DNA from 3 places in the Pseudomonas sp. VEM90 genome. Region 1 is predicted to be linked to each of the others. Evidence: predicted binding sites of a transcription regulator. Region 1 holds the regulator's gene; each other region holds the start of a gene.
What was found. The regulator sigma-54, encoded in region 1, starts transcription at its own class of promoters, with help from an activator protein. The targets are predictions, from matches to a motif close to ANTGGCATNNANNTTGCTNT.

Region 1 (10,100 bases):
CAGATCAATGCTGCCAAGGCGCACATCGAAGGGGTGCTGCCGCGCTTGCAGGCGCTGGCCCAGGGCGGAACCGCCGTGGGTACTGGCATCAACGCCCATCCGCAGTTCGCTGTCGGTTTCGCTCGCCAGCTCAGTGGCCTGACCAAGATCGAGTTCACGCCCGGCCAGAACCTGTTCGCCCTGATCGGCTCGCAGGACACTGCCGTGGCGTTGTCTGGCCAGCTCAAGACCACCGCTGTGGCGTTGATGAAAATCGCCAACGATCTGCGCTGGATGAACTCCGGCCCGCTGGCCGGTCTGGGCGAAATCGAGCTGCAAGCTCTGCAGCCGGGCTCTTCGATCATGCCAGGCAAGGTCAACCCGGTGATCCCGGAGGCCACTGCCATGGTCGCCGCCCAAGTGATTGGCAACGACGCGACCATCGCCGTCGCCGGCCAGTCCGGTAACTTCGAGTTGAACGTGATGCTGCCGGTGATCGCCCGTAACCTGCTGGAAAGCATCGAACTGATGGCCAACGTCAGCCGCTTGCTGGCCGACAAAGCCATCGCCACCTTCAAGGTCAACGAAGACAAACTCAAGGAAGCCCTTGCGCGCAACCCGATTCTGGTCACGGCGTTGAATCCGATCATCGGCTACCTCAAGGCCGCCGAAATCGCCAAGACCGCCTACAAGCAGGGTCGTCCAATCATCGATGTGGCGCTGGAGCACACCAACCTGTCCCGCGACCAGCTTGAAGCGCTGCTGGACCCGGAAAAACTCACCGCCGGCGGTATCTGACCCTGCGTCCCCGCCCAGGAGACAACCATGCAGCACTGGAAACGCACCACGGAAACCGCCAACCGCCTATTCGAACAAGGCGAGCTGGTGGACGCCCGGGAACACTACCTGCAAGCCTTGGCGTTGGCCCAGGTGCTGTTCGAGCGCTGGCATGACGTGGACGAAGCGGTGGCTGCATTCGTCATCGCCCACCACAACCTGGCTGACCTGCACCTGCGCCTTGACCAGCCGCATGAAAGCGCCGACTACCTGTGCGCTGCTCACCAGCGACTGCTGCAGGCCTGCCAGGAAGTGCGCCTGCCTCAGGCGCTGCGTGATGCCGCCTTGCGCCACAGTGCGCGCACTTACACCGAGCTGCTGAGTTTCATTGCCGAGTATGGCCAGTACCCGCGTACCGAGCGCTTGCTCAACCGCCACAGCGCCGGGGCCAGCGAGCTCGCTGCCCAGCCGGATGTAACACCCAGAACCCATGCCTACGGAATTCACTGACATGCCCCATACCTTGCCTGCATTGCCATACGCCTACGATGCGCTGGAACCACACATTGATGCCCAGACAATGGAAATCCACCACACCAAGCATCACCAGACTTACGTGAACGGCCTCAATGCCGCCCTCGAAGGTACCGAGTGGGCCGAATGGCCGGTGGAAAAACTGGTCGCTGCCGTCAAGCAACTGCCGGAAAACCTGCGTGGCGCCGTGACCAACCACGGCGGTGGTCACGCCAACCACAGCCTGTTCTGGACTGTCATGTCGCCTCAGGGCGGTGGCGAGCCTGTGGGCCAACTGGCGCAAGCCGTCACTGCACAACTTGGCGGCTTCGAGGCTTTCAAGGAGGCTTTCACCAAAGCCGCGTTGACCCGCTTCGGCAGCGGATGGGCCTGGCTCAGCGTGACGCCGCAAAAAACCTTGATGGTGGAGAGTAGCGGCAACCAGGACAGCCCGCTGATGCACGGCAATACGCCGATCCTCGGCCTGGACGTGTGGGAGCACGCTTACTACCTCAAGTACCAGAACCGTCGTCCGGAATACATCGGTGCCTTCTACAACGTCATTGACTGGGTGGAAGTTGAACGTCGTTACCTCGAAGCCCTGAAGTGAGTCGGACCGGTATGCGCTCTGAGGTGATGTCTGTCAGCAGTGTGCGCCTGTTCCGCCTGGCGCTTGGGACTTTGCTTTTGCTGGCTGGCGCCGCGTTATTGGTGGCGCGGGGCCTCGCCTGGCTAGACCTCGACCCGCGCATGCTGCGCGCCCTGGAGGGCGGTGCTTTGTGCGCACTGGGTACGGCACTGGGCGCAGTACCGGTACTGGTCATTCGCAATATGCCGGTGGCGCTGGCGGATACGCTATTGGGCTTCGGTGCTGGCGTGATGCTGGCGGCCACCGCGTTTTCCCTGATCATGCCGGGCCTGGCGGCGGCTCAGTCTATTGGCTTCAGCCCTTGGGGGGCAGGTGGCCTGGTCAGTTTTGGCCTGATGTTCGGGGCGTTGTGCCTGTTCCTGGTCGACCTCAAGGTATCCTGGGCTTCGCCGGAGGCGTTGGTGGGCACGGCAAACCAGCCGGTGATCGCAGCGCGCATCTGGCTGTTCGTGATTGCCATAATTGCCCACAACATCCCCGAAGGTATGGCCATTGGTGTGTCGGCCGGGGGTGGCATGGCCGACGCCGACAGCCTGGCCATGGGCATTGCCTTGCAGGATGTGCCTGAGGGGCTGGTGATCGCGCTGGTGCTGGCAGGGGCGGGCATGCCGCGCTTCAAGGCCTTCCTGATCGGCGCAGCCTCAGGCTTGGTCGAGCCGCTGGCGGCGTTGATCTGTGCCTGGCTGGTGAATGTTGCCGAACTGCTGCTGCCGCTGGGGCTGGCCTGTGCAGCGGGGGCGATGTTGCTGGTGGTCACCCAGGAAATCATTCCAGAATCGCGCAGCAACGGCCATCATCGTCTGGCCAGCCTGGGGCTGTGTACAGGTTTCTGTCTGATGATGGTGATGGATACCGCGATGTCCTGATGCAAGCGCAGGTGTGTGGGGGGCTATTCGCCTTCGTCAAAGAAGTTGTTGATCAGCTCGACCAGTGCATCCATGGCGTCGCTGTCCTGCTCGCCTTCGGTATGCAGGTGCACCTGGGTGCCTTTGCCTGCTGCCAGCATCATCACCGCCATGATGCTCTTGCCATCCACCAGCTTGTCCGGGGCGCGACCGACCCGCACCTGGCAGGGGAAGCGGCCGGCCACACCGACGAACTTGGCTGCCGCCCGGGCATGCAGACCCAGCTTGTTGATGATGATGATTTCGCGGGCGGGCATCGTGGGGCGGATCCTTGGGCTAGAGGTCGCGATGGCGGACCTGGACGTTTTTCAGGGTTTTCTGCAACTGTCGACCAAGGCGCTCGGTGATGTACACCGAACGGTGATGGCCGCCAGTGCAGCCGATGGCGATGGTTACGTAGGCGCGGTTGCTGGCAGCGAAGCGGGGCAACCACTTGAGCAGGTAGCTGGAGATGTCGTTGTACATGTCTTCGACATCCGGTTGTGCGGCCAGGTAGTCGATCACGGGTTGATCGAGACCCGAGTGCTCACGCAGCTCTGGCTTCCAGTAGGGGTTGGGCAGGCAGCGCACGTCAAAAACCAGGTCTGCGTCGACCGGCATCCCCCGCTTGAAACCGAACGACTCGACCAGAAACGCTGTGCCGGGCTCGGGCTGGTTCAGCAGGCGCAGCTTGATCGAGTCACGTAACTGGTACAGGTTCAGGTTGGTGGTGTCGATCTTCAGGTCGGCCAGGTCGGCAATAGGGCCCAACAATTCGCTTTCCACGCGGATCGCTTCCGCGAGCGAGCGGTTGGCGTTGGTCAGGGGGTGCCGCCTGCGGGTTTCCGAGAAACGTTTGAGAAGGACCTCTTCATCGGCATCCAGGTACAACACGTCACACTGGATGTGCCGGGCGCGGGCTTCTTCAAGCAGTTCGGGGAAGCGCGTCAGGTGGCTGGGCAGGTTGCGCGCATCGATAGACACCGCCACCTTGGGCTGCAGCAAATCGGTGTTGATCAGTGCATTTTCCGCCAACTGCGGCAGCAGCCCGGCGGGTAAATTGTCGATGCAATAGAAACCGCTGTCTTCCAGGACATCGAGGGCGGTGCTCTTGCCGGAGCCGGACCGGCCGCTGACGATGATCAGGCGCATGTTCAGTGCTCGTTCTGTACGTCCAGGACAACCTGGAACAGGGCCTCATTGCTGGTGGCCGCACGCAGCCGATCACGGACTTCCTTGCGATCGAGCATGCTGGCGATCTGACGCAGTAGTTCAAGGTGGGCATCGGTGGCCGCTTCGGGCACCAGTAGCACAAACAGCAGGTCAACCGGCGCGCCATCGATAGCGTCGTAATCGATAGGGGCTTCCAGGTGCAGCAGGGCGCTGACGGGAGCGGAGCATCCTTCAAGCCGGCAGTGCGGGATGGCGATGCCATTGCCGAAACCGGTAGAACCGAGCTTTTCCCGGGCTACCAGTTTTTCGAAGACGTCCTGCATCTCCAGTTCTGGCACTTGGTCGGCGATGACAGTGGCGACCTTTTCCAGGGCGCGCTTCTTGCTGCCGCCCGGCACGTTCACGAGGGAACGGCCGGGGGTCAGGATGGTTTCAAGTCGGATCATGGATGAGGGGGATCAGCGGGCAGCTGCACCTTGCAGCAGGCTTTGCTGTTTTTCCTTGTGTTTTTTCAGTTGGCGGTCGAGCTTGTCGGCCAGGGCGTCGATCGCTGCATACATGTCTTCGTGTTCGGCGTTGGCTACCACTTCGCCGCCGGGAATCTGCAGGGTCGCCTCGACCTTCTGCTGAAGCTTCTCGACTTTCATGATTACCTGCACGTTGGTGATCTTGTCGAAGTGACTCTCCACGCGGGCGAGCTTTTCAAGCACGTAATCGCGCAGTGGCTGGGTGACTTCTACATGCTGTCCACTGATATTGACTTGCATACAGCTTCTCCTTTGTTGCCCGTGCATAAAGAGGCAGGTCTTGCACCTGCCACGAAAATGCTGTGGCACATCTCAGGGGCTACATCAGTCGCTTGCGCTCGCTCGACGGTGCGATGCCGAGTGACTCGCGGTACTTGGCGACGGTGCGACGGGCTACCTGGATGCCTTGTGCCTCCAGTAAACCAGCGATCTTGCTGTCACTCAATGGCTTTTTCTGATTTTCCGCTGCAACCAGTTTCTTGATGATCGCGCGGATCGCCGTGGACGAGCATTCTCCGCCTTCGGAGGTGCTGACATGGCTGGAGAAAAAGTATTTCAGTTCGTAGATGCCACGCGGGGTGTGCATGTATTTCTGCGTGGTAACCCGTGAGATGGTCGATTCGTGCATGCCTACTGCTTCGGCAATATCATGCAGCACCAGCGGCTTCATCGCTTCGTCGCCGTGGTCGAGGAAGCCGCGCTGGTGCTCGACGATCTGCGTGGCGACCTTCATCAGGGTCTCGTTGCGGCTTTGCAGGCTCTTGATGAACCAGCGCGCTTCCTGCAGCTGGTTGCGCATGAAGGTGTTGTCGGCGCTGGTGTCGGCACGGCGAACGAAGCCGGCGTATTGAGGGTTGACGCGCAGGCGTGGGATGGCTTCCTGATTCAGTTCTACCAGCCAACGGTCGCTGTCCTTGCGCACGATGACGTCGGGCACCACGTACTCGGGCTCGCTGGACTCGATCTGCGAACCCGGGCGCGGGTTAAGGCTTTGCACCAGCTCGATGACCTGGCGCAGTTCGTCTTCCTTGATTTTCATCCGCCGCATCAGCTGGCTGTAGTCACGGCTGCCGAGCAGGTCGATGAAGTCGGTGACCAGGCGCTTGGCTTCGGTCATCCACGGAGTTGTAGCGGGTAGTTGGCGCAGTTGCAGCAACAGGCATTCACCGAGGTTGCGGGCGCCGACGCCAGCCGGCTCGAACTGCTGGATGCGGTGCAGTACTGCTTCGACCTCGTCCAGCTCGATATCCAGCTCCGGGTCGAAACCGGCGCAGATTTCCTCGAGTGTGTCCTCCAGGTAGCCCTGACCGTTGATGCTGTCGATCAGGGTCACGGCAATCAAGCGGTCGGTATCGGACATCGGCGCCAGGTTCAACTGCCACAGCAGGTGGCTTTGCAGGCTCTCGCCGGCCGATGTACGGGTGGTGAAGTCCCACTCGTCGTCATCGTTGCTCGGCAGGCTGCTGGCGCTGGTCTGGTAGATATCTTCCCAGGCGGTATCGACCGGGAGCTCGTTGGGGATGCGCTCGCTCCACTCACCGTCTTCCAGATTGTCGGCGCTGACGGCGCTTTCCTGGAAGCTGTTGTCCTGAACTTCGGCGGCCGGTTTGTTCTCGGCGTTGTCGGCCATCGGGTCGCTGTTGTCGAAGTCTTCGCCGTCTTCCTGACGTTCGAGCATCGGGTTGGACTCCAGCGCTTCCTGGATTTCCTGTTGGAGGTCCAGGGTAGAGAGCTGGAGCAGGCGGATGGCCTGTTGCAACTGAGGTGTCATCGTCAGTTGCTGGCCCATTTTTAGGACGAGCGATGGTTTCATGGCAGGGGCTTAATACCTTGTTCGCCGGCGCGCATGCGCCATCCACTACACGAGGGCGCCGGAGCGCCAGATCAAGCAAGTTTTATGCCTTAAATTGTAGCGTTTGCCTAGAGTACCGTAACAACTTTACCCGCAGTCTCACGGCTTGCTTGCCAGTACTTCAGGCGCTTTTCGGGTCAGAGGCGGAACTCGTGGCCCAGGTAAACTTCTTTGACCAGGTCGTTTGCCAGGATGGTTTCAGCGTCGCCTTCGGCGATCAGTCGGCCATCGTTGACGATGTAAGCGGTCTCGCAGATATCCAGGGTTTCACGCACGTTGTGGTCGGTAATCAGTACACCGATACCTTTGGCCTTGAGGTGGTGGATGATCTGCTTGATGTCGCCGACTGAAATCGGGTCGACACCGGCGAACGGTTCGTCCAGCAGGATGAATTTGGGTGCGGTCGCCAGGGCGCGGGCAATCTCGACACGGCGGCGTTCGCCACCGGACAGGCTCATGCCGAGGTTGTCGCGGATGTGGCTGATGTGGAACTCCTGCAGCAGGCTTTCCAGCTCTTTGCGGCGGCCGTCCCGGTCGAGGTCCTTGCGGGTCTCGAGGATGGCCATGATGTTGTCGGCTACCGACAGCTTGCGGAAGATCGAGGCTTCCTGGGGCAGGTAGCCGATGCCGGCGCGCGCGCGGCCGTGCATGGGCTGGTAGCTCACATCGAGGCTGTCGATCAGTACGCGGCCCTGTTCGGCCTGGACCAGACCGACAATCATGTAGAAGCAAGTGGTCTTGCCGGCGCCGTTGGGGCCGAGAAGGCCGACGATCTGGCCGCTGTCGATCGACAGGCTGACATCACGTACTACCTGCCGCCCCTTGTAGCTCTTTGCCAGGTGCTGGGCTTTGAGGGTTGCCATTTACTCGGCCTTCTTCTTGGGCTGGATCACCATGTCGATACGCTGACGGGGTGTTGTCACGTTGCTACCGCGACCGGCGGTCGCCACCTGGGTCTGGGTGTTGTAGACGATCTTCTCGCCTTCGGTGGTGTTGCCTTCGTTCTCGACCTTGGCGCGGTCGGTGAGAATTACCAGGTCCTTCTGCGCCTGGTACTGGATGGTCACGCCCCAGCCTTTCATCTTGTCTGGCTTGGCTGCGCTCTGCTGCTGCTCGAAGTAGGCCAGGTTGCCCACCGAGGTCACTACGTCGATATCGCCGGAGGCGGAGCGGGTAATGGTCACGGTGTTGCCTTTGATCATCATCGAACCCTGGGTGATGATCACGTCGCCGGTGTAAGTGGCCACGCCTTGCTTGTCATCCAGGTGGGCGTTGTCGGCCTGGATGCGAATAGGCTGGTCACGGTCATTCGGCAGGGCGAGGGCGCTCGCGCTTCCCAGTGCTGCGCTCAGGCTGAGCAAAAGGGGGAGGGTTTTAACGAGCCTCATACTGTCCTCTTACGTTAGAGAGCAAGTCCATCTTGCCTTCTTTCAAATACGCTTTCATGCCTTTGCCCGTAGTTGTGCCTCCGGCGCCGTCGATTCTAACGGCTTGCTCGGTCTGCGCATATTGCTTCTGCGGGAACACGGTCATGCGTGAGCTGGTAATGATGGTTTCACGCTGCTTTTCATCGGTGCGGGCAATCCGTACCTTGTCAATCAGTTCGACCTCGGTACCGTCCGGATTGACCTCGGCGCGTGTGCTCTGCACATGCCACGGGTACGCAGTGCCGCGGTACAGGTGCAGGTCCGGTGTGGTCACTTGTGTGATTTCGCTGGTCTTGAGGTGTTCGATCCTGTCGGCGGTCATTTCGTATTGCAGCTTGCCGTCGGGCAGGAACTGCACGCTGTGGGCGTTGATCGCGTAGTAGTCGATGGCGCTTTCATCGACTTGGGCCACGGGCTTGTCGAGGAAGCTTTCGGGGCTGACATTCCAGTAGCCAATGGCTACCAACAGGGCGGCTATCGCCCCGAGCAGCACAATGTTTCGGGCTTTCTTGCTGAGCATGGGCAGCCTTACAGGTAGTTGGCGTTGGCAGCGTCCAGGGTGCCCTGGGCGTGCATGATCAGTTCGCAGAATTCACGGGCCGCGCCTTCGCCGCCACGTGCCTGGGTCACGCCGTGGGCATGCTGGCGTACGAATGGTGCGGCGTTGGCTACGGCCATGCCCAGAGCCACCCGGCGAATCACCGGCAGGTCGGGCAGGTCGTCGCCCAGGTAAGCCACTTGATCATAGCTTAGGCCCAGTTCGGCGAGCAGGCCGTCAAGTACCACCAATTTGTCCTCCCGGCCTTGGAAGAGGTGCGGGATACCGAGGTTCCTGGCCCGGCGTTCGACCACTGGGGTCTTGCGCCCGCTGATGATCGCGGTGGTCACGCCCGAGGCCATGAGCATCTTGATGCCCTGGCCGTCGAGGGTATTGAACGTCTTGAATTCGCTGCCATCCTCGAGGAAATACAGGCGCCCGTCGGTGAGCACGCCGTCCACGTCGAACACTGCCAGCTTGATGCCTTTGCCGCGTTGCATGAGGTCCTGGTTCATTCCATCGCTCCTTTACATTACGCCGGCGCGCAGCAGGTCATGCATGTTCAGGGCACCGGTAGGGCGGTCTTCACGGTCCACCACCACCAGAGCGTTGATCTTGTGGTCTTCCATTATCTTCAGGGCTTCGGCGGCGAGCATGTCGGCACGCGCAGTCTTGCCATGAACGGTCATGACCTGGTCGATCAGAGTGGTGTGCACATCGATGTTGCGGTCCAGGCTGCGGCGCAGGTCACCGTCGGTGAAGATCCCGGCCAGCTTGCCGTCGGCTTCGACGATCACGGTCATGCCCAAACCTTTATGGGACATTTCCAGCAGCGCGTCCTTGAGCAGGGTGCCGCGTGGTACTTGAGGCAGATCGTCGCCGGCGTGCATCACGTTCTCGACCTTCAGCAGCAGGCGGCGGCCCAGCGCTCCCCCGGGATGTGAGAAGGCAAAGTCCTCGGCAGTGAAGCCGCGGGCTTCAAGCAGGGCGATGGCCAGGCAGTCGCCCAGCACCAGCGATGCGGTTGTCGAGGAAGTGGGGGCCAGGTTCAGCGGGCAGGCCTCTTGCTCGACGCGGGCGTCAAGATTGACTTCGGCGGCCTGGGCCAGCGGCGAGTCTGGGTTGCCAGTCAGGCTGATCAGCTTGATACCCAGGCGCTTGATCAGTGGCAGCAGGGTGACGATTTCGGCAGTGCTGCCGGAATTCGACAGGGCAAGGATGACATCGTCGCGGGTGATCATGCCCATGTCGCCATGGCTGGCTTCGGCCGGGTGTACGAAAAACGCCGGGGTGCCGGTGCTGGCCAGGGTCGCGGCGATCTTGTTGCCGATGTGCCCGGACTTGCCCATGCCGACCACGACGACCCGGCCCTTGCTGGACAGAATCAGTTCGCAGGCTTTGACGAAATTGTCGTCGATGCGCGCCAAAAGGGCCTCCACGGCCTTGAGTTCCAGGCGCAGAGTGCGTTGGGCGGATTGGATCAGCTCGCTGGATTGGCTCATGTCGAAAAAGCAATGCCTGATGAAAAGGCGACGATTATACGCGCAATGATGAAAACCCTCACCTCCTCGATTACTGCAGCAAATACCACCAAAGTCTGTCGCGGGGCTGAACGGCTGGTTGCCCGGCCTTGGGGCGGCGCTGTCAGCGGTGCTATAGTTCGCCGCTATTCGGCCTGTCAGGGGTGCTTGTGCCTTCCAGATGGAGGCCGGCGTCCATTAGGACGAGGCTGCATAAGCAAGGAGTCTAGATGAGTGTGGATAGCGCCTACGCGGTCGAGT
Region 2 (10,100 bases), on a different contig from region 1:
AAGATGATCTGCATGTGCCGCGGCAGCATGCGTTCCATCAGCGCTACCGGCCAGGTTTCCAAGGCTTCTGGCAACAGGGTGTGGTTGGTGTAGGCGAGCGTGCCGACGGTCAGCTCCCAGGCCTTTTCCCAAGGCACTTCGTGCTGGTCCACCAGCAACCGCATCAACTCCGCCACCGCAATCGAAGGGTGGGTGTCGTTTAGCTGGATGGCCGCTGCATCGGGTAGGTTGAGCAGGTCCTTGTGCATGTTCAGGTGGCGCCGCAGCAAGTCCTGCAGCGAAGCCGAGACGAAAAAGTACTCCTGGCGAAGGCGCAGCTCCTGACCAGCCTCGGTACTGTCGGCCGGGTAAAGTACCCGCGAAATGCTCTCGGCACGCGCCACTTCAGCCACCGCCCCCAAGTGGTCACCGGCGTTGAAGCGCTCCAGGTGCAACTCTTCCAGCGCACGGGCACGCCACAGGCGCAGGGTGTTGACGCTGGATCCGCGCCAGCCGACCACCGGCGTGTCGTAGGCTACCGCCCGCACCGTCTCGCCAGGCCACCATACCTGGCGCTGGGCACCGCTTGCATCGTGCACCGTTTCGACACTGCCGCCGAAACTGATCGGGTAGATCACCTCGGCGCGCTCGAACTCCCAGGGGTTGCCGAAATCCAGCCAGTTTTCGGTCTGTTCCTGCTGCCAACCATCGACCACGGCCTGACGGAACAACCCATGCTCGTAGCGGATGCCGTAGCCATGGGCAGCGATACCCAAGGTAGACATGCTCTCCATGAAGCACGCCGCCAGACGGCCAAGGCCGCCATTGCCCAGCGCAGCATCCGGCTCGAGCAGGCGAATGCGCTCGAGGTCCACATCCAGCCCCTCCAGCGCATCGCGCGCGATGTCCAGCAGGCCCAGGTTGCTCAGGCTGTCGTACAGCAAGCGGCCGATGAGAAACTCCAGGGAAAGGTAGTAGACCCGTTTCTGGCTACGCCGATAGGCCTGTCGGGTGTGATCCATCCAGTGGTCGACCATGTGATCGCGCGCGGCCAGGGCAATGGCCTCGAACCAGTCATGGTCGAAGGCATGCTCGGGGTCCTTGCCGACCGCGTAGGTCAGCTTGTTCAGTACAGCGGCGCGAAAATCCGCGACTTCGGCGTCACGTGCTTTGGGTTCCTGGGACATGCGGCATCCTCGGGCAAGTTGACGAAAGCGGAGGGAGAGTGATGAGACTAGACCCTTCGACAGGGAGCGACAGTTACGGTTCGCAGTTTTCATGCCCACTCTGCGATTCCGGCAAAAGGTTGTTCATAAATTGAACAATTCCGGTATCATCGCGCGCCCCAAGACCGTGATCCACCTTATAAAGATGAAAACGACCCTGATCGCCGCCGCCGAAGTCGACCGCCTGGAGACTTGGCAGCGCTACGCCAGCCACATGTGCCACGGCTGCCATTCGACCTGCTGCACCCTGCCGGTAGAGGTGAAGATCAAGGATCTGATCCGTATCGGCGTGGTCGACGAGTTCGAAAAAGACGAACCACCCAAGAACGTGGCCAAACGCCTGCAAAAAGAAGGCATCATCGAGCGCTTCAACCAGAAGTCGGGGATCTTCACCCTGACCCGGATGAGCAACGACGACTGCATGTACCTGGATCGTAAAAGCCGCCTGTGCACCATTTATGACAAGCGCCCGGATACCTGCCGCAACCACCCCAAGGTCGGGCCGCGGCCGGGGTATTGCGCCTACAAGCCCAAAGTGGTTGGGCGCTGATCTATTGCCTGCACCGGCGTCTTCGCGGGTAAACCCGCTCCTACAGGTCTTGACCTTTGTGGATATCCTGTAGGAGCGGGTTCACCCGCGAAGAGGCCGGTACAACCAGCACAAAAAACCCAGACAAACTAAAACGCCCCCGGCCTTTCGACCGGGGGCGTTTTCATTCAGCCTGAGCTAACTCAGTTCTTGGCTTTCTTGGCTGCGCGGGTACGCTCGCCTTCGTCCAGGATCTTCTTGCGCAGACGGATCGACTTAGGAGTCACTTCGCACAGCTCGTCGTCCTGGATGAACTCCAGGGCCTGCTCGAGGGTGTGGCGAACTGGCGGTACCAGGGCGATGACTTCGTCTTTGCCCGAAGCACGCATGTTGTCGAGCTTCTTGCCTTTGGTCGGGTTCACGCCCAGGTCGTTGTCACGGCTGTTCAGGCCGATGATCTGACCGTTGTAGATCTCCTGGCCGTGCTCAACGAACAACTTGCCGCGAGCCTGCAGGGTTTCCAGCGAGTAGGTCAGTGCCTTGCCGGTCTCGACCGAAACCAGTACGCCGTTGAGGCGGCCGGACATCTGGCCCGACTTCATGGTGTCGTAGCGATCGAAGATCGAGGTCAGGATGCCTGCACCGTTGGTCAGGGTCAGGAACTGGTTACGGAAACCGATCAGACCACGGGCTGGAATGTTGTACTCCAGACGAACACGGCCTTTGCCATCCGGAACCATGTTGGTCAGGTCGCCTTTACGCAGACCCATTTCTTCCATGACCTTGCCCTGGGATTCTTCAGGGATGTCGATGGTGACGTTCTCGAACGGCTCCTGCTTGACGCCGTCGACTTCGCGGATGATCACTTCAGGACGGCCCACGGCCATTTCGAAGCCTTCACGACGCATGGTTTCGATCAGCACCGACAGGTGCAGCTCACCACGGCCCGATACCTTGAACTTGTCAGGGGAGTCGGTTTCCTGAACGCGCAGGGCAACGTTGTACAGCAGTTCCTTGTCCAGACGGTCCTTGATGTTACGGCTGGTGACGAACTTGCCTTCTTTACCGCAGAACGGCGAGTCGTTGACCTGGAAGGTCATCGAAACGGTCGGCTCGTCAACGGTCAGCGGCTTCATCGCTTCTACCGCATCCGGGGCGCACAGGGTGTCGGAGATGAACAGCTCATCGAAACCGCTGATGCAGACGATATCGCCAGCCTGGGCTTCTTCGACGTCAACGCGGTGCAGACCGTGGTGACCCATCAGCTTCAGGATACGGCCGTTACGCTTCTTGCCGTTGGTGTCGATGGCGACAACCGGGGTGTTCGGCTTGACACGACCACGGGCGATGCGGCCAACACCGATAACGCCGAGGAAGCTGTTGTAGTCCAGTGCAGAGATCTGCATCTGGAACGGGCCTTCGCGGTCAACAGACGGAGCCGGTACGTTGTCGATGATCGACTGGTACAGCGCGGTCATGTCTTCGCCCATGGCGGTGTGGTCCAGGCCGGCAATGCCGTTCAGGGCCGAGGCGTAGACCACTTTGAAGTCCAGCTGTTCGTCGGTGGCACCGAGGTTGTCGAACAGGTCGAAGATCTGGTCCAGAACCCAGTCAGGACGCGCGCCTGGGCGGTCAACCTTGTTGATCACGACGATTGGCTTCAGGCCGGCTTCGAAGGCCTTCTTGGTCACGAAGCGGGTTTGCGGCATCGGGCCGTCCTGGGCGTCGACCAGCAGCAGCACGGAGTCGACCATCGACATTACACGCTCAACCTCGCCACCGAAGTCGGCGTGGCCGGGGGTGTCGACGATGTTGATGTGGTAGCCGTTCCAGTTGATGGCGGTGTTTTTCGCCAGAATGGTAATACCGCGCTCTTTTTCCTGGTCGTTGGAGTCCATGACGCGCTCGTCGTTGAGCTCGTTACGCTCCAGAGTGCCGGACTGACGCAGGAGTTTGTCGACCAGAGTGGTTTTACCATGGTCAACGTGGGCGATGATGGCGATGTTACGCAGATTTTCGATCACAAGTGTATCTCGATCAGAGGATTCGGTTGCCGCCCAGTGTAGGCGGCCAATATGTACTGTTTAAGGCTCAGCGGGCCCGGCGGTCGGGAGGGCGATGGCGAATACTGCCGCCATACAGCCCCGGCATCTTATGTCGGACGATAAACACGCACATTGGCATGTCCCTCACTGAGCAGGTGGTGTGCGTGCAAACGGCTCATCACACCCTTGTCGCAATACAGCAAGTACTGGCGCGTAGGGTCCAGGTGCTTGAACTTGCTGTTGATGGCGTAGAACGGCATGGCCTGGACCTCGATACCTTCCAGCACCAGTGGTTCGTCTTCCTGGGCATCGGGGTGCCGAATGTCGATGACGATCTGGCCAGGCAGCGCCTCGGCCACTTCCTCGATTTCGATGTCCTTGCCCAGCTCATCGATCACATGGTCGATGGAAATGAACTTGGCGCGCTCAAGAGCGCGCTCCAGCACGGCCATGTCGAACTGCTTTTCTTCGTGCTCCATGCGGTGACGCTTGGCATGGGTAGTCGGGTTTACCGAGATCACGCCGCAGTATTCCGGCATGTGCTTGGCAAAGTCCGCGGTGCCGATTTCGGTGGCCTGGTCGATGATGTCCTGCTTGTGGCTGGCCAGCAGCGGGCGCAGCACCAGCTTGTCGGTGGCCGAGTCGATGATCGACAGGTTCGGCAAGGTCTGGCTGGACACCTGGGAAATCGCGTCGCCGGTCACCAGCGCGTCGATCTGCAGGCGGTCGGCCATATGGGCGGCGCCGCGCAGCATCATGCGCTTGAGGGTCACGCCCATGTAGCTGTTGTCGACCTTGTTGAGGATTTCGCCAACCACTTCTTCGAACGGCACGCTGATGAACAGTACACGCTGGCTGCTGCCGTACTTCTTCCACAGGTAGTGGGCCACTTCCATCACGCCCAGCTCATGGGCACGGCCGCCGAGGTTGAAGAAGCAGAAGTGGGTCATCAGGCCGCGGCGCATCATCTGGTAGGCCGCAACGGTGGAGTCGAAACCACCGGACATCAGCACCAGGGTCTGTTCCAGGGCACCCAGCGGATAACCGCCGATGCCATTGTGCTGGTTGTGGATCACGTACAGGCGCTGGTCGCGGATTTCGATGCGCACCAGCACTTCAGGCTTCTTCAGCTCGATCCCGGCGGCGCCACACTGCTGGCGCAGCTGGCTGCCGACGTAACGGTCGACGTCCATCGAAGTGAAGTCATGGTGGCCACCGCGCTTGCAGCGCACGGCGAAGTGCTTGCCGGCCAGCAGGTGGCCGAAGTGGTGCTTGCACTTGGCGACGATGTCGTCGAAGTCACCCAGCGGGTATTCCTCGACCTGCAGGAAGTGGGTGATACCCGGCGTGCAGGTGAGGCGCTCGATCATCTCGCGCTGGACTTTTTCGTCTTCGACGCGGGTAACCACTTCGAGATTGTCCCAGACACCATCGACCGCGAGCTCAGGGTCGAGATCCTTGAGCACGTTGCGGATGTTCTTGCCAAGCTGGCGGATGAAGCGCTTGCGCACCGGCCGGCTTTTGATGGTGATTTCTGGGAAGACTTTGACGATAAGTTTCATTGGTTAACAGCGCGCGCAGGGCCTGCCGAAAATGAGGGGCGCGAATTATATCGGAAATTGCTCAGGATTTGACCAACTTTTGATCAGAAGCTTTGAGATAAATGCAGAGAGCGGGTTTTGCAGTGCCTGTTCCGGCCCTTTCGCGGGTGCCCCCGCGCCTACAAGCAGTGCAAAGCCCGTAGGAGCGGGTTTACCCGCGAAGAGGCCCTAGAAGCTGGCACACCACTCATGCCACGCACCCTATTGGTGCGAGATGATCAAAAAACGCATCGTAAGGGTGCACTTTTGCCCGCCACCCCAACGCCAAATGCCCGCAAACGCCCCCTTTTATCCCAGCCTCGCCATTTTCGGGCACTGGCATGCAATTTGCTCCCTTGTGAGGCAGGTAAGCTTGGCCGACTATCCGCGCCCGGCAACACCCTTTTTCCAGGGCAGCGGCCCACCGCGCTCTAGACCATCCGGAGGACAACATGTCGAAGTCGGTTCAACTCATCAAAGATCATGACGTCAAGTGGATTGATCTGCGTTTCACGGACACCAAAGGCACTCAGCACCACGTGACCATGCCGTCGCGTGATGCGCTGGACGAAGACTTCTTCGAAGTCGGCAAGATGTTCGACGGTTCCTCCATCGCTGGCTGGAAAGGCATCGAAGCCTCCGACATGATCCTGATGCCGGTTGACGAAACCGCCGTTCTGGATCCGTTCACCGAAGAGCCAACCCTGATCATTACCTGCGACATCGTCGACCCGTCGAGCATGCAGGGCTACGATCGTGACCCACGTGCAATCGCCAAGCGCGCCGAAGAGTACCTGAAGAGCACCGGCATCGGTGACACCGTATTCGCCGGCCCAGAGCCTGAGTTCTTCATCTTCGACGAAGTGAAGTTCCAGTCGGACATCTCCGGCTCGATGTTCAAGATCTTCTCCGAGCAGGGCTCGTGGATGACCGGCGCTGACGTGGAAGGCGGTAACAAAGGCCACCGTCCAGGCGTGAAAGGTGGCTACTTCCCGGTTCCGCCGTTCGACCACGACCACGAAATCCGTACTGCCATGTGCAACGCTCTGGAAGAAATGGGCCAGACCGTTGAAGTTCACCACCACGAAGTGGCGACTGCCGGCCAGAACGAAATCGGCGTCAAGTTCAACACCCTGGTGAAGAAGGCTGACGAAGTACAGGCGCTGAAATACGTCGTGCACAACGTTGCCGACGCTTACGGCCGTACCGCCACCTTCATGCCGAAGCCACTGTATGGCGACAACGGCTCGGGCATGCACGTGCACATGTCGATCTGGAAAGACGGCAAGAACACCTTCTCGGGTGAAGGCTATGCCGGCCTGTCCGACACCGCCCTGTACTTCATCGGCGGTATCATCAAGCACGGTAAGGCCCTGAACGGCTTCACCAACCCGTCGACCAACTCCTACAAGCGTCTGGTTCCAGGCTTCGAAGCCCCGGTAATGCTGGCCTACTCGGCTCGCAACCGCTCCGCCTCGATCCGTATTCCTTACGTTGGCAGCCCGAAAGCCCGCCGTATCGAAGCACGCTTCCCGGACCCATCGGCCAACCCGTACCTGGCCTTCGCGGCCCTGCTGATGGCTGGCCTGGACGGCATCCAGAACAAGATCCACCCAGGCGACGCGGCCGACAAGAACCTGTACGACCTGCCGCCAGAAGAAGCCAAGAACATCCCGCAAGTGTGCGGCAGCCTGAAAGAAGCTCTGGAAGAGCTGGATAAAGGCCGTGCGTTCCTGACCAAGGGCGGCGTGTTCTCCGACGACTTCATCGATGCCTTCATCGAGCTGAAGAGCGAAGAAGAAATCAAGGTGCGCACCTTCGTACACCCGCTGGAATACGAGCTGTACTACAGCTGCTGATCTGATTGGCGCCCCGCGCCGATGACCTGATCACAACGGCCTCCTTCGGGAGGCCGTTTTCGTTTCTGCGCACCAAGCAGAAGCACTGCAACCCCGCCTGTCACGCTATGCTCTATCTTGGTGCACTAATTCACACCATGCCCTCATTTGCTCCCCAATCTGGTTCAAATTAAACGTTTCACCAAGACTTTCTGGTCCGAATTTGCGCAGTTTCAGGCCTTTCTCGGCAAATTCCGCTTCTTTTCGGCGCTTTGGTTTGTTTCTTGCATTTTCTTATCAAGAGTCTCGCATCAGTGGATCCACCCCGCGTCCGGCCCTGGCCATAACAGTGCCAGGCAAGCGCCAAAAGAGGTCAACGACGCCTTATGACCATCAGCGATGCACAGCACCGTCTGCTTCTGGACAACCTGACCACTGCCACGTTGCTGCTCAACGCCGAGCTGCGCCTGGAGTACATGAATCCGGCCGCAGAAATGCTACTGGCCGTCAGTGGCCAGCGCAGCCATGGGCAGTTCATCAGCGAACTGTTCACCGAATCGACCGAGGCGCTCAGCTCGCTGCGCCAGGCGGTCGAGCAGGCGCACCCGTTCACCAAGCGTGAAGCGCAGCTTACATCGCTGACCGGGCAGACCATCACTGTCGACTACGCGGTAACACCGATACTGCATCAAGGCCAGACCCTGCTGTTGCTCGAAGTGCATCCGCGGGACCGGCTGCTGCGCATCACCAAGGAAGAGGCTCAACTGAGCAAGCAGGAAACCACCAAGATGCTGGTACGCGGCCTGGCCCACGAAATCAAGAACCCCCTTGGCGGCATCCGCGGAGCGGCCCAGCTACTGGCCCGCGAACTGCCCGAGGAAGGGCTGCGCGATTACACCAATGTAATCATCGAAGAGGCTGACCGTTTGCGTAACCTGGTCGACCGCATGCTCGGCTCGAACAAGCTGCCTTCGCTGGCCATGACCAATATTCACGAAGTGCTGGAGCGGGTGTGCAGCCTGGTCGATGCCGAAAGCCAGGGGTGCATCACTTTGGTGCGCGATTACGACCCGAGCCTGCCGGACGTGCTGATCGACCGAGAGCAGATGATTCAGGCCGTACTCAACATCGTGCGCAACGCCATGCAGGCGATCAGCGCGCAGAATGAGCTGCGCCTGGGTCGCATTACCTTGCGCAGCCGCGCCCTGCGCCAGTTCACCATCGGCCACGTGCGTCACCGCCTGGTAGCGCGGGTAGAGATCATCGACAACGGCCCGGGCATCCCGCCGGAACTGCAAGACACCCTCTTCTATCCCATGGTCAGTGGTCGCCCGGACGGTACCGGGCTGGGCCTGGCCATTACCCAGAACATCATCAGCCAGCACCAGGGCCTGATCGAGTGTGAAAGCCACGCAGGCCATACCGCCTTCTCGATTTACCTGCCTCTGGAACAAGGAGCCACCGCCTCATGAGCCGAAGTGAAACCGTCTGGATCGTCGACGATGATCGCTCCATCCGCTGGGTCCTGGAAAAAGCCCTGCAACAGGAAGGCATGACCACCCAGAGCTTCGACAGCGCAGACGGTGTCATGGGGCGCTTGGCACGCCAGCAACCCGACGTGATCATTTCCGACATCCGCATGCCTGGCACCAGCGGCCTCGACCTGCTGGCGCAGATCCGCGAGCAACACCCGCGCCTGCCGGTCATCATCATGACCGCCCACTCCGACCTGGACAGCGCCGTGGCCTCGTACCAGGGCGGTGCCTTCGAGTACCTGCCCAAGCCATTCGATGTCGACGAAGCGGTATCGCTGGTCAAGCGCGCCAACCAGCATGCCCAGGAGCAGCAAGGCCTGGATGTGCCACAGAACCTGGCGCGCACCCCGGAAATCATTGGCGAAGCCCCGGCGATGCAGGAGGTGTTCCGTGCCATCGGCCGCCTCAGCCACTCCAACATCACCGTGCTGATCAACGGCGAGTCCGGCACCGGCAAAGAACTGGTGGCCCACGCCCTGCACCGACACAGCCCGCGCGCAGCATCGCCGTTCATTGCCCTGAACATGGCCGCCATCCCCAAGGATCTGATGGAGTCGGAGCTGTTCGGCCATGAGAAAGGCGCCTTCACAGGTGCTGCCAACTTGCGTCGGGGCCGTTTCGAGCAGGCCGATGGCGGCACGCTGTTCCTCGACGAAATCGGGGACATGCCCGCCGACACCCAGACCCGCCTGCTGCGCGTGCTGGCCGACGGCGAGTTCTACCGCGTGGGCGGCCACGTGCCGGTCAAGGTCGACGTGCGCATCATCGCCGCCACCCACCAGAACCTGGAATCACTGGTACAGGCCGGCAAGTTCCGTGAAGACTTGTTCCACCGTCTTAATGTCATCCGTATCCACATTCCGCGCCTGGCCGACCGCCGCGAAGATATCCCCGCCCTCGCCCGCCACTTCCTTGCCCGGGCCGCCCAGGAGTTGGCAGTCGAGCCGAAGATCCTCAAGCCGGAGACTGAAGAGTTCATCCGCAACCTGCCATGGCCGGGCAACGTGCGGCAGATGGAGAACACTTGCCGCTGGATTACCGTGATGGCCTCCAGCCGCGAAGTGCTGATCGGTGACCTGCCACCAGAACTGCTGAACCTGCCACAAGACGCCGCGCCGGTAACCAACTGGGAGCAGGCCCTGCGCCAGTGGGCCGACCAGGCCTTGGCGCGCGGGCAGACCAGCCTGCTGGACAGCGCAGTGCCGAGCTTTGAACGGATCATGATCGAGACGGCACTCAAGCACACCGCCGGACGCCGGCGGGATGCCGCGCTGTTGCTGGGCTGGGGGCGTAACACCCTGACACGCAAGATCAAGGAATTGGGGATGAATGTGGCTGGTGGGGATGATGAGGAAGGTGATGACCACT
Region 3 (10,100 bases), on a different contig from region 1:
GCGCTGAGCTACCCACTGGAGGTCGACGGCCAGCTGCATTCCATAGCCGCCGTGTCCATGGGTAACCCGCACGCCGTGCTGCGTGTCGACGACGTGCATACTGCCCCCGTGCACGAGCTGGGCCCGAAGATCGAAAACCACCCACGCTTCCCACAGCGGGTGAATGCCGGCTTCATTCAAGTCATCGACCGCCACCGCGCCAACCTGCGCGTGTGGGAACGCGGCGCCGGCGAAACCCAGGCTTGCGGCACCGGCGCCTGCGCCGCGGCCGTGGCGGCGATCAGCCAGGGCTGGATGGACTCCCCGGTGTCCCTCGACCTGCCCGGTGGCCGCCTGCACATCGAATGGGCCGGCCCCGGCAAGCCCGTGATGATGACCGGCCCGGCCGTACGCGTCTACGAAGGACAGGTTCGTCTCTAAACGAGTAACCGCCATGACCGATCAGCCCAAGGTTGTACCCAAGCAGTCCGCCGAGCTCGATGCCGAAGCGGTGGTCGCCTACCTGCGCGCCCACCCTACCTTCTTCGCCGAGCACGACGAGCTGCTGATCGAACAGCACATCCCGCACCAGCGAGGTGACAGCGTGTCGCTGGTGGAACGCCAGCTCAAGCTGCTGCGTGACCGCAACATCGAAATGCGCCATCGCCTGTCGCAACTGATGGACGTGGCCCGCGACAACGACCGGCTGTTCGACAAGACCCGCCGGCTGATCCTTGACCTGCTCGATGCCGGCAGCCTGGAAGAAGTGGTAATGGCGGTCGAAGACAGCCTGCGCCAGGAATTCCAGGTGCCCTTCGTCAGCCTGATCCTGTTCGGCGACAACGTCGCGCCGGTCGGGCGCTGGGTCAGCAATGCCGAGGCGCAGCAAGCCATCGGTGCCCTGCTGGGCGGTGGCAAGACCGTCAGTGGCAACCTGCGCGAGCACGAGCTGGCTTTCCTGTTCGGTGAAGAACAGCGCCAGGAAGTGGGCTCCAGCGCCGTGGCAGCTCTTGAGTACCAAGGGCTGCACGGGGTGCTGGCCATCGGTAGCCGCGACCCGCAACACTACAAGAGCAGCGTCGGCACCCTTTTCCTCGGCTATATCGCCGAGGTGCTCGGCCGCGTTGTGCCACGCGTTACCCAGACCCTGCGCTCGGTACGCTGATGAAACGCCAGCTGGAGGCTTATTGCGCACACCTGCGCAACGAGCGCCAAGTGTCGGAGCACACCTCGCTGGGCTACCGTCGCGACCTGGAAAAAGTCATCGCCTACTGCGAAGAGCACGGCATTGCCGACTGGCAGGCGCTGCAAATTCAGCAACTGCGCCAGTTGGTCGCTCGCTTGCACCACCATGGCCAGTCCCCGCGCAGCCTGGCACGCCTGTTGTCGGCAGTGCGCGGCCTGTACCGCTACCTCAACCGCGAAGGCCTGTGCCAGCACGACCCGGCCACCGGCCTGAGCGCGCCCAAAGGCGAGCGTCGGCTGCCCAAGGTACTGGATACCGACCGCGCACTGCAGCTGCTCGATGGCGGCGTGGACGACGACTTCATCGCCCGGCGTGACCAGGCGATCCTCGAACTGTTCTATTCCTCGGGCCTGCGCCTGTCCGAGCTGACCAACCTCGATCTTGATCACCTCGACCTCGCCGCCGGCCTGGTGCAGGTACTGGGCAAGGGTGGGAAGGCCCGCGTGCTGCCGGTGGGTCGCAAGGCTCGCGAGGCGTTGCAGGCCTGGTACCGTTTGCGCGGCATCGGCAACCCGCGCGACCGTGCAGTGTTCATTACCCGCCAGGGCAATCGCATCAGCCCCCGGGCCGTTCGGCTGCGGGTAAAGGCCGCCGGTGAGCGTGAGCTGGGCCAACACCTTCACCCGCACATGCTTCGCCATTCTTTCGCCAGCCATGTGCTGGAATCGTCCCAGGACCTGCGCGCGGTGCAGGAGATGCTCGGCCATGCCGACATCAGCACGACGCAAATCTACACCCACCTGGACTTCCAGCACCTGGCCGCGGTGTACGACAGCGCCCACCCTCGGGCCAAACGCAGCAAAGGCACAGACTCATGAGCATCAAGCTGATCACCTTCGACCTCGACGACACCCTGTGGGACACCGCGCCGGTGATTGCCACCGCGGAAGTCGTGCTGCGCGACTGGCTCGAGGCCAACGCACCAACCCTCGGCAGCATACCGGTGGAGCACCTGTTCGCCATCCGCGAGCGCCTGGTGCAAGCAGAGCCCGGCCTCAAGCACCGCATCAGCGCCCTGCGCAGGCGCGTGCTGTTCCATGCCCTGGAAGAGGTCGGCTACAGCGAGCAGCACGCGCAAGCGCTGGCCAACGAGGGCTTCGAAGTGTTCCTGCATGCCCGCCACCAGGTGGAGATCTTCCCAGAGGTGCAGCCGGTGCTTGAGATCTTGCGCCATCAATACATCCTGGGCGTGGTCACCAACGGCAATGCCGACGTCAGCCGGCTGGGGCTGGCCGATTATTTCCGCTTTGCCCTGTGCGCCGAGGATCTGGGCATTGGCAAGCCAGACCCGGCGCCGTTCCTCGAAGCGCTACGCCGTGGCGAGGTGGATGCGGGTGCGGCGGTGCACATCGGCGATCACCCTGGCGATGACATTGCCGGTGCCCAGCGCGCCGGTTTGCGCGCGGTGTGGTTCAACCCGCAGGGCAAGACCTGGGCTGGCGAACAGGCGCCGGATGCCGAGATCCAGCGCCTGTCGCAACTACCTGACGTGCTTGCGCGCTGGCGCTGACGGGGCCGCTTTGCGGCCCATTCGCGGGCACGCCCGCTCCCACAGGGACCGCGCAGGTCCTGAACCCTGTGGTGAACCTGTGGGAGCGGGCGTGCCCGCGAAGAGGCCGGAACAGGCAACACAAAACCCACAGGCATAAAAAAGCCCGCAGCGACGGCGGGCTTTTTTGCGATCAGCCACTCAGATAGGGCGGCTGCCGTACTTGTTGTCTGGCTTCTTGGGCGGGTCGGCGACCACGTTGGCCTCGACTTCCTGCACCTTGCCGCCGCGAGAAAGGAATTCTTCCATCGCCTTGGCCAGTGCATCACGCTCTTTCTGCTTGGCTTCCATGCTCGGCATCTCGTCTACCGAGACTGCTGCCTTGGATTTGCCCTTGGCAACGGGTGCCGGGCTGCTGTCATCATCGCCAGCGTCTTCCACGCCGTCATCAGCCGCCGCCTCGAGGCCCTCATCACCCTCGTCTTCGTCGCCTACTTCGAGGTCATCATTTTCCAGATCGTCGTCGCTCATGTTCTACCTCATGACTTGCGAAAAGCAGGTTGGTTATAGACCAGTGCAGCCGTAGACCGGCAGCCACCAGTGAAAATTCAACTGGCCGTGGGTTAGGCCACTGCCCTTGGGTCGGCACTCCTGATGGGATGCGGTACCCAGCAGGCCCTGCTCCTGGCAGGACCTGACAAATCCATTAGCCCCTGCTGGCCACACGCTATTGGCAAGCCTAGCAAAGGCTGGCGAAGTGTGTGGACTACTCGTCAAACACCCTTCGGCGCGCATTCTAGCGCGCCCGTGGAAAAAGCAAAGCACCATAAACGCCCTGCGACTTGTAAGTTTTTTACCTACGTCACGAACGTGTCGAATAAACCGTTTGCCGTGCGGGAAATGCTGAAAAACTGGCAAAAAAATGCCCGGCAAGCCGGGCAAGTTTTTACCGCGTCGCAGTTACAGGTTGTAGCCGCGTTCGTTGTGCTGAGCCAGGTCGAGGCCGACCGACTCTTCTTCTTCGTTGACCCGCAGGCCCATCACCACATCCAGCACCTTGAGGATCACGTAGGTGACGATGGCGGTGTAGACCACGGTGAAAATCACACCTTTGGCCTGGATCCAGACTTGCATGCCGATGTCGGTGACAGTACCGAAGCCGCCCAGTGCCGGGGCCGCGAACACACCCGTGAGGATGGCTCCGATGATGCCGCCAACACCGTGCACGCCGAACGCGTCCAGCGAATCGTCATAGCCGAGTTTGCGCTTGAGCGTGGTGGCGCAGAAGTAGCAGACCACACCCGAAACCAGGCCGATAATCAGCGCGCCAATCGGCCCGACGGTGCCCGCAGCCGGGGTGATGGCGACCAGGCCAGCCACCACGCCCGAGGCGATGCCCAGCGCACTTGGCTTACCGTGACCGATCCACTCGGCGAACATCCAGCCCAGTGCGGCGGCGGCGGTAGCGATCTGAGTGACCAGCATGGCCATCCCGGCAGTGCCGTTGGCAGCAGCAGCAGAGCCTGCGTTGAAGCCGAACCAGCCGATCCACAGCATCGCCGCGCCCATCAGGGTATAGCCGAGGTTGTGCGGGGCCATCGGGGTGGTCGGGTAGCCTTTGCGCTTGCCCAGTACCAGGCAGCAGACCAGGCCTGCGATACCGGCGTTGATGTGCACCACGGTGCCGCCAGCGAAGTCCAGTACGCCCCAGTCCCACATCAGGGCACCGTCACCGCTCCACACCATGTGTGCGATCGGCGCATACACCAGGGTGAACCAGATGCCCATGAATACCAGCATCGCCGAGAACTTCATGCGTTCGGCAAAGGCGCCGACGATCAGCGCCGGGGTGATGATGGCGAAAGTCATCTGGAAGGTGATGAACACCGCTTCAGGGAACAGCGCGGTGGCCGAGGTCAGGCTGTCAGGCGTGACACCGCTGAGAAAGGCCTTGGAGAAGCCGCCAACGAAAGAGTTGAAGTTGAGCACGCCCTTTTCCATACCGGCGGTATCGAAGGCCATGCTGTAGCCGTAGACGACCCAGAGAATGCTCATCAGGCCGGTAATTGCAAAGCACTGCATCATCACCGACAGCACGTTCTTGGAACGCACCATGCCGCCATAGAACAGGGCCAGGCCCGGAATGGTCATGAACAGCACCAGCGCCGTTGCGGTCAGCATCCAGGCGGTGTCGCCGGAGTTCAGCGCTGGGGCAGCTTCCTCTGCCAGGGCAAGCCCGGGCATTACGAGGGACAATAGGGCTCCTAGCCCTGCGATCTTACGCAGAGTCATGTTGTTTTCTCCTGGGGCGTTGGGTTTGGTGAGGCTTTGTTGCTGCTTAGATCGCGTCGGTATCGGTTTCGCCGGTACGGATGCGGATCGCCTGCTCCAGATTCACCACGAAAATCTTGCCGTCACCGATCTTGCCGGTGTTGGCTGCCTTGGTGATGGCTTCGATTACCCGATCAAGGTCCTTGTCATCGATGGCGACATCGATCTTCACCTTGGGCAGGAAATCAACCACATATTCAGCACCGCGATACAGCTCGGTGTGGCCCTTCTGCCGACCGAAACCTTTGACTTCGGTGACGGTGATGCCCTGCACGCCGATTTCCGACAGCGACTCGCGTACGTCGTCCAGCTTGAACGGCTTGATGATGGCTGTGACTAGCTTCATGAAACTCTCTCCCGATTTGGTGGACTTGCCCCAGGAAAACAAACCCGTCTCAAGTCTAAGCGCAGCGGTTGGCTTTGTAACGCGTCGTCGGCACCCGGCTCCGCGTGCGCACTGCCTGGTCACAAGGAACTGCTTCAGTGCATGGCTCGTACAGGTCTTTGCAGAATCCTTGCCAGTTCCGACAAAGTGCCGAAAAACAGAGCGTTATGTGATTTGGTCGGGATTGGCCAGTCGCCAGCATGGGAAACATGCACAATTTCGGTGCGCAGCGGCGGGACACGTTGCGCGAAAAATGTGCAACAGATTAGAAACCGCAGATCATTCCTGTGGGAGCGGGCTTGCCCGCGAACACGGGCGAAGCCCGTGCCATCCACCGCGGTGTCTTCTTCGCGGGTAAACCCGCTCCTACGAAGGCCAATGTGCACTCAGGCGCCAGGTTTGTGCGTGCTACACTGGCGGCCATTTCTCCGTTTCAGTGGACAGCCCCATGCTCGCGCCCAAAGCCCTTCTCGATGCCCTGAGCGACCAGGCCTCGCGCCTATTCAGCAGCGATGCCGCCCAGCCCCGTGCGGAACTGGAAAGCCAGTTCAAAGTGTTGATGCAAGGTGCCTTCAGCAAGCTGGACCTGGTCAGCCGTGACGAATTCGACAGCCAGATGGTCGTACTGGCGCGTACCCGCGCACGCCTTGAGGCCTTGGAAAAACAGGTAGCCGAGCTGGAAGCCCGGCTGAACCCACCCTCACAGGATGAGTGAATGCAACCCTCCAGCGCATACCCGGTACTGTTGTTTTCCTACGGCACCTTGCAGGATAAAGCCGTGCAACTGGCCAACTTTGGCCGTGAGCTGAACGGTCAGGCCGACCGCATGCCGGGCTACCGCCTGGATTGGGTCGAGATCACCGACCCAGGCGTACTGGCGACCAGCGGCAAGTCCCATCACCCCATCGTTTCCCCCAGCAGCCAGGCGAACGACAGCGTGGCCGGCATGGTCTTCCAGATCAGCGAAGACGAACTGGCTGCAGCGGACCGCTATGAAGTTGCCGACTACAAGCGCGTCGCCGTCACCCTTGCATCGGGCCTGACAGCCTGGGTTTATGTACGTGCCTGAGACGGTCCGATGCAGGCTGAACCCGCAACGACTCGGTGTGGGTAAAGGCCTGTTTCGGTGGTAGCTCACTTGCATGCAGTGTGCCGCGGAACAACGCCGCCCCGCACTGAGTAAACAGCGTCTTCACCCGATTGCGCGAATTGAGGATCTCGGCCTGGATATCACCAATGGCCGTATCCCGTGGCTGCAAGCTGGCCGCTCGCTTGACCCATTCGATGGCGGCAAAGCGGCTTTGCTTGCGGGTGCCGCGCCCCTGCATCCAGGCCAGCCCCAGTTCGGCGCAGGCACGCCCGGCAAGCCGCGGGTCCGGGTGCTCGACCAGGCTCAACAGGTAAGCAACCGCCTCGGTTCGCTCCTGCGTCTCACCAAACCGGCGTAACAAAATTCCCAGATGCAAACGCGCACGCGCGTTGATCTGCGCGTTGCCCAACGCGTCGACAAGCAGGCGCCTGACCGCCAGCAGGGCACTGCGCTCGTTCAAATCTTCATCGCCATCCATGCGCAGGCAGGCCAGATTGTACTTGGCCTGCCTGCTACCCGCCTCCACCGCACGCTGCAGCCAATACCCGGCTGCCTCGTCATCCAGGTAATGCGCCGGGGTGTTGGCCAGGCCGCCGTGGTGCAGCTCGTACAAGGCCAAGGCAGCACCCGGCAGGTTCAGTTCGGCGCAGCGTTCATACAGGTAGCAGGCCACTTCATGCCGGTTGGCTGCCCACAGCAACCGTGCCACTTCAAGCACTTCGAACCCCGGTGCCTGGCCCGCACACTGGCGATTCACCGCCCGTTGCAACCATAGCCTTGCCTGCTCGGCCGAGCGTGGCAGCGCCCACAGCCCGAAACGGTGCCCGGCCGCGCGCAATGCACAGGCAGCAGCATGTGAACGGCCGTCACACAGGCGCTCAATGGCGCCGTGTAACAGTTGCTTCTCATCTGCCATGCCATCGCGCAGTATCAGCTCGGCCAAACAGCGAAAAGGCACGCCCATGGCGCGGATGGCGCCGAGATCGGCATTGCACGCCAAGCTCGCGGCAAAATCGCGCATCGCGCCAGCATGGTCGCCCGATGCCCTGCTACGCAGCGTCCCCCGCCATGCCAGAACAACGGCACGCTCTCTGGGCCTTAACGGGCGTTCTGACCAGTCTTCGACCACCTGCTGCCAGTCGGCGACGGCCTGCAACGGGTCAGCCTGTGGCAGCATCAGGCGGCCTTCGACGGCCATCCAGCGCAGCGCATTACGCAAGCGCTCGTCCCAGGCTACGCACAACGGGCCATTGACCAACAGCTCGAACGCATCAAGGCTGCCGCCCCAATGGGGCAGCAGGTAAACAGCAAGGGCCTGGATCGCCTCGAAGCAACCGGGGCGAGCGATCAGCGCATGGCGCAGCCAAAAATAGCGAGGGTCTTCGTTTTCATGTTCGACCCGCCTGCCCAGGCAGAGCGGCAGCGCCTGAGGAAGCTCGGCCAAGGGCAACAACCCATGCTTCACCAGCAACGGCGCTGCAGCTTCCTGCACCTCTACATCGGCATGGGCACTGGGCCTGAAACGTGCGGGCTCCCCCTGAAACAGTTGCAGCAACCAACCAGGCTCATGGAACTGCGCACTGATGCGCAGCATGCCAATGGCCGCTGCCACGGGGTGCGCAGAGCGGTCCATTGCACGCAACAGGTGCGCGCTGGCGGATTCACAAATTTGCGCGACAGCCAGCAAGCGTGCAGCGTTGCGTTGGCCACCAACCTGCACCTGGCAGGCCCGGTGGAAGCAGTGCATACCCATTACCACTTGTGGGTGGTATGCCCTGGGGCAGGCGTCAATCCAGGCTCTGAGCACTTGGCTCAGGGCCCTGTCACTCTGGTTTTCCTGGTCGAGCAGCATGTGCCCTTCAATGGCCGCCAGGTAGGCCGGGAACTCGCCGGTCGGGGCCTGACGCCACTGAGCCTCGAGCCTGTCGAAAAAGCGGTTGAGTTCAACGAATGCACTGGCCTGCACCAGTTCGCGAATTGCCTGGTGCGTGCAGGTGAGCGTTTGCACGGAGCAATACCTCAAGTCCATTTGAAAGAAGACGCAGTGCCATCCCATGGCAACTGCGGTTGCCCAACAACACTAAGTCATACCTGACGACTGCGCAAAGCCTATTGGATCCATTTTTGCCGAAGCCCATGAAAACGCAGGGAAAACCCCTGCCCTGAAAAACCACGACGCACACTTGTTGCGCCTGCCGTGGCAGCACTGGCTATGCTTTGCCCAGCCGCAGGAAGCGGCATTTTCCAGCAACAACGGAGTGTTCATGTCCCTAGCCCTCGTCCACAGCCGCGCCCAGGTTGGCGTGCAGGCACCGGCGGTCAGCGTCGAAACCCACCTGGCCAACGGCCTGCCTCATCTCACCCTGGTCGGCCTGCCGGAAACCACGGTCAAGGAAAGCAAGGACCGGGTGCGCAGCGCCATCGTCAACTCCGGGCTGAAGTACCCGCAGCGGCGCATTACCCAGAACCTCGCCCCCGCCGACCTGCCCAAGGATGGCGGCCGATATGACCTGGCCATCGCCCTGGGCATCCTCGCCGCCGACGGCCAGGTGCCGATTGCCACCCTGGCCGATATGGAATGCCTGGGCGAACTGGCGCTGTCGGGAAAATTGCGCCCGGTGCAGGGCGTGCTACCTGCGGCACTGGCGGCACGCGAAGCAGGCCGGGCGCTGGTGGTACCACGGGAAAATGCCGAGGAAGCCAGCCTGGCCGGCGGGTTGGTGGTGTATGCGGTGGGCCACCTGCTGGAGTTGATCGCCCACCTGAACGGCCAGGTGCCGCTGCCGCCCTACGCTGCCAACGGCCTGATCCTGCAGCAACGCCCCTACCCGGACCTGAGCGAAGTGCAGGGCCAACTGGCAGCCAAGCGTGCCTTGCTGCTGGCTGCGGCCGGTGCGCACAACCTGCTGTTCACCGGGCCGCCCGGCACCGGCAAGACCTTGCTCGCCAGCCGCCTGCCCGGGCTGCTGCCACCGCTGGACGAGCACGAAGCGCTGGAAGTGGCGGCAATCCAGTCAGTCAGCGGGAAAGCGCCGCTGAATAGCTGGCCACAGCGCCCCTTTCGCCACCCCCATCACTCTGCGTCCGGCCCGGCGCTGGTCGGTGGCGGTAGCCGACCGCAACCAGGTGAAATCACGCTCGCCCATCACGGCGTGTTGTTTCTCGACGAACTTCCGGAGTTTGAGCGGCGCGTACTGGAAGTGCTTCGCGAGCCACTGGAGTCAGGTGAAATCGTGATTGCCCGTGCCCGCGACAAAGTGCGTTTCCCCGCGCGCTTCCAGCTGGTGGCGGCGATGAACCCCTGCCCTTGCGGCTACCTGGGCGACCCCACTGGCCGCTGCCGCTGCAGCACCGAGCAGATCGCGCGCTATCGCAACAAACTGTCCGGGCCACTGCTGGACCGCATCGACCTGCACCTGACCGTGGCTCGCGAAAGCACTACGCTGAACAACCAGCCCTGCGGTGAAACCAGTGCCGATGTCGCCGTCAGGGTAGCTGAAGCGCGGGAGCTGCAGCACAGGCGACAAGGGTGTGCAAATGCATTTCTAGACCTTGAAGGTTTAAGGCATCACTGTGGGTT

Region 2: glnA (type I glutamate--ammonia ligase) is a predicted target of sigma-54. The motif match lies at 5,695-5,714, and genes of this name have one in related genera.
Region 3: glnK (P-II family nitrogen regulator) is a predicted target of sigma-54. The motif match lies at 5,549-5,568, and genes of this name have one in related genera.

The regions. Positions count from the first base shown of each region.
Region 1 covers NZ_JBTRAR010000023.1:19,760-29,859, forward strand. Annotated here, with positions in the region: gene ACYCCG_RS20310 (class II fumarate hydratase) at 1-777, shown strand, start outside; gene ACYCCG_RS20315 (hypothetical protein) at 805-1,266, shown strand; gene ACYCCG_RS20320 (superoxide dismutase) at 1,268-1,879, shown strand; gene ACYCCG_RS20325 (ZIP family metal transporter) at 1,891-2,784, shown strand; gene ACYCCG_RS20330 (HPr family phosphocarrier protein) at 2,808-3,080, opposite strand; gene rapZ (RNase adapter RapZ) at 3,100-3,954, opposite strand; gene ptsN (PTS IIA-like nitrogen regulatory protein PtsN) at 3,957-4,421, opposite strand; gene hpf (ribosome hibernation-promoting factor, HPF/YfiA family) at 4,434-4,742, opposite strand; gene ACYCCG_RS20350 (RNA polymerase factor sigma-54) at 4,822-6,315, opposite strand; gene lptB (LPS export ABC transporter ATP-binding protein) at 6,492-7,217, opposite strand; gene lptA (lipopolysaccharide transport periplasmic protein LptA) at 7,218-7,742, opposite strand; gene lptC (LPS export ABC transporter periplasmic protein LptC) at 7,729-8,301, opposite strand; gene ACYCCG_RS20370 (KdsC family phosphatase) at 8,310-8,834, opposite strand; gene ACYCCG_RS20375 (KpsF/GutQ family sugar-phosphate isomerase) at 8,847-9,821, opposite strand; gene ACYCCG_RS20380 (ATP-binding cassette domain-containing protein) at 10,070-10,100, shown strand, end outside.
Region 2 covers NZ_JBTRAR010000004.1:100,245-110,344, forward strand. Annotated here, with positions in the region: gene ACYCCG_RS06105 (glycogen/starch/alpha-glucan phosphorylase) at 1-1,166, opposite strand, end outside; gene ACYCCG_RS06110 (YkgJ family cysteine cluster protein) at 1,351-1,755, shown strand; gene typA (translational GTPase TypA) at 1,938-3,758, opposite strand; gene thiI (tRNA uracil 4-sulfurtransferase ThiI) at 3,887-5,341, opposite strand; gene glnA (type I glutamate--ammonia ligase) at 5,812-7,218, shown strand; gene glnL (nitrogen regulation protein NR(II)) at 7,584-8,669, shown strand; gene ntrC (nitrogen regulation protein NR(I)) at 8,666-10,100, shown strand, end outside.
Region 3 covers NZ_JBTRAR010000002.1:65,402-75,501, forward strand. Annotated here, with positions in the region: gene dapF (diaminopimelate epimerase) at 1-420, shown strand, start outside; gene ACYCCG_RS02660 (DUF484 family protein) at 434-1,144, shown strand; gene xerC (tyrosine recombinase XerC) at 1,144-2,043, shown strand; gene ACYCCG_RS02670 (HAD family hydrolase) at 2,040-2,735, shown strand; gene sutA (transcriptional regulator SutA) at 2,916-3,245, opposite strand; gene ACYCCG_RS02680 (ammonium transporter) at 3,675-5,006, opposite strand; gene glnK (P-II family nitrogen regulator) at 5,053-5,391, opposite strand; gene ACYCCG_RS02690 (accessory factor UbiK family protein) at 5,879-6,145, shown strand; gene ACYCCG_RS02695 (gamma-glutamylcyclotransferase family protein) at 6,146-6,499, shown strand; gene ACYCCG_RS02700 (DUF4034 domain-containing protein) at 6,453-8,549, opposite strand; gene ACYCCG_RS02705 (YifB family Mg chelatase-like AAA ATPase) at 8,785-10,100, shown strand, end outside.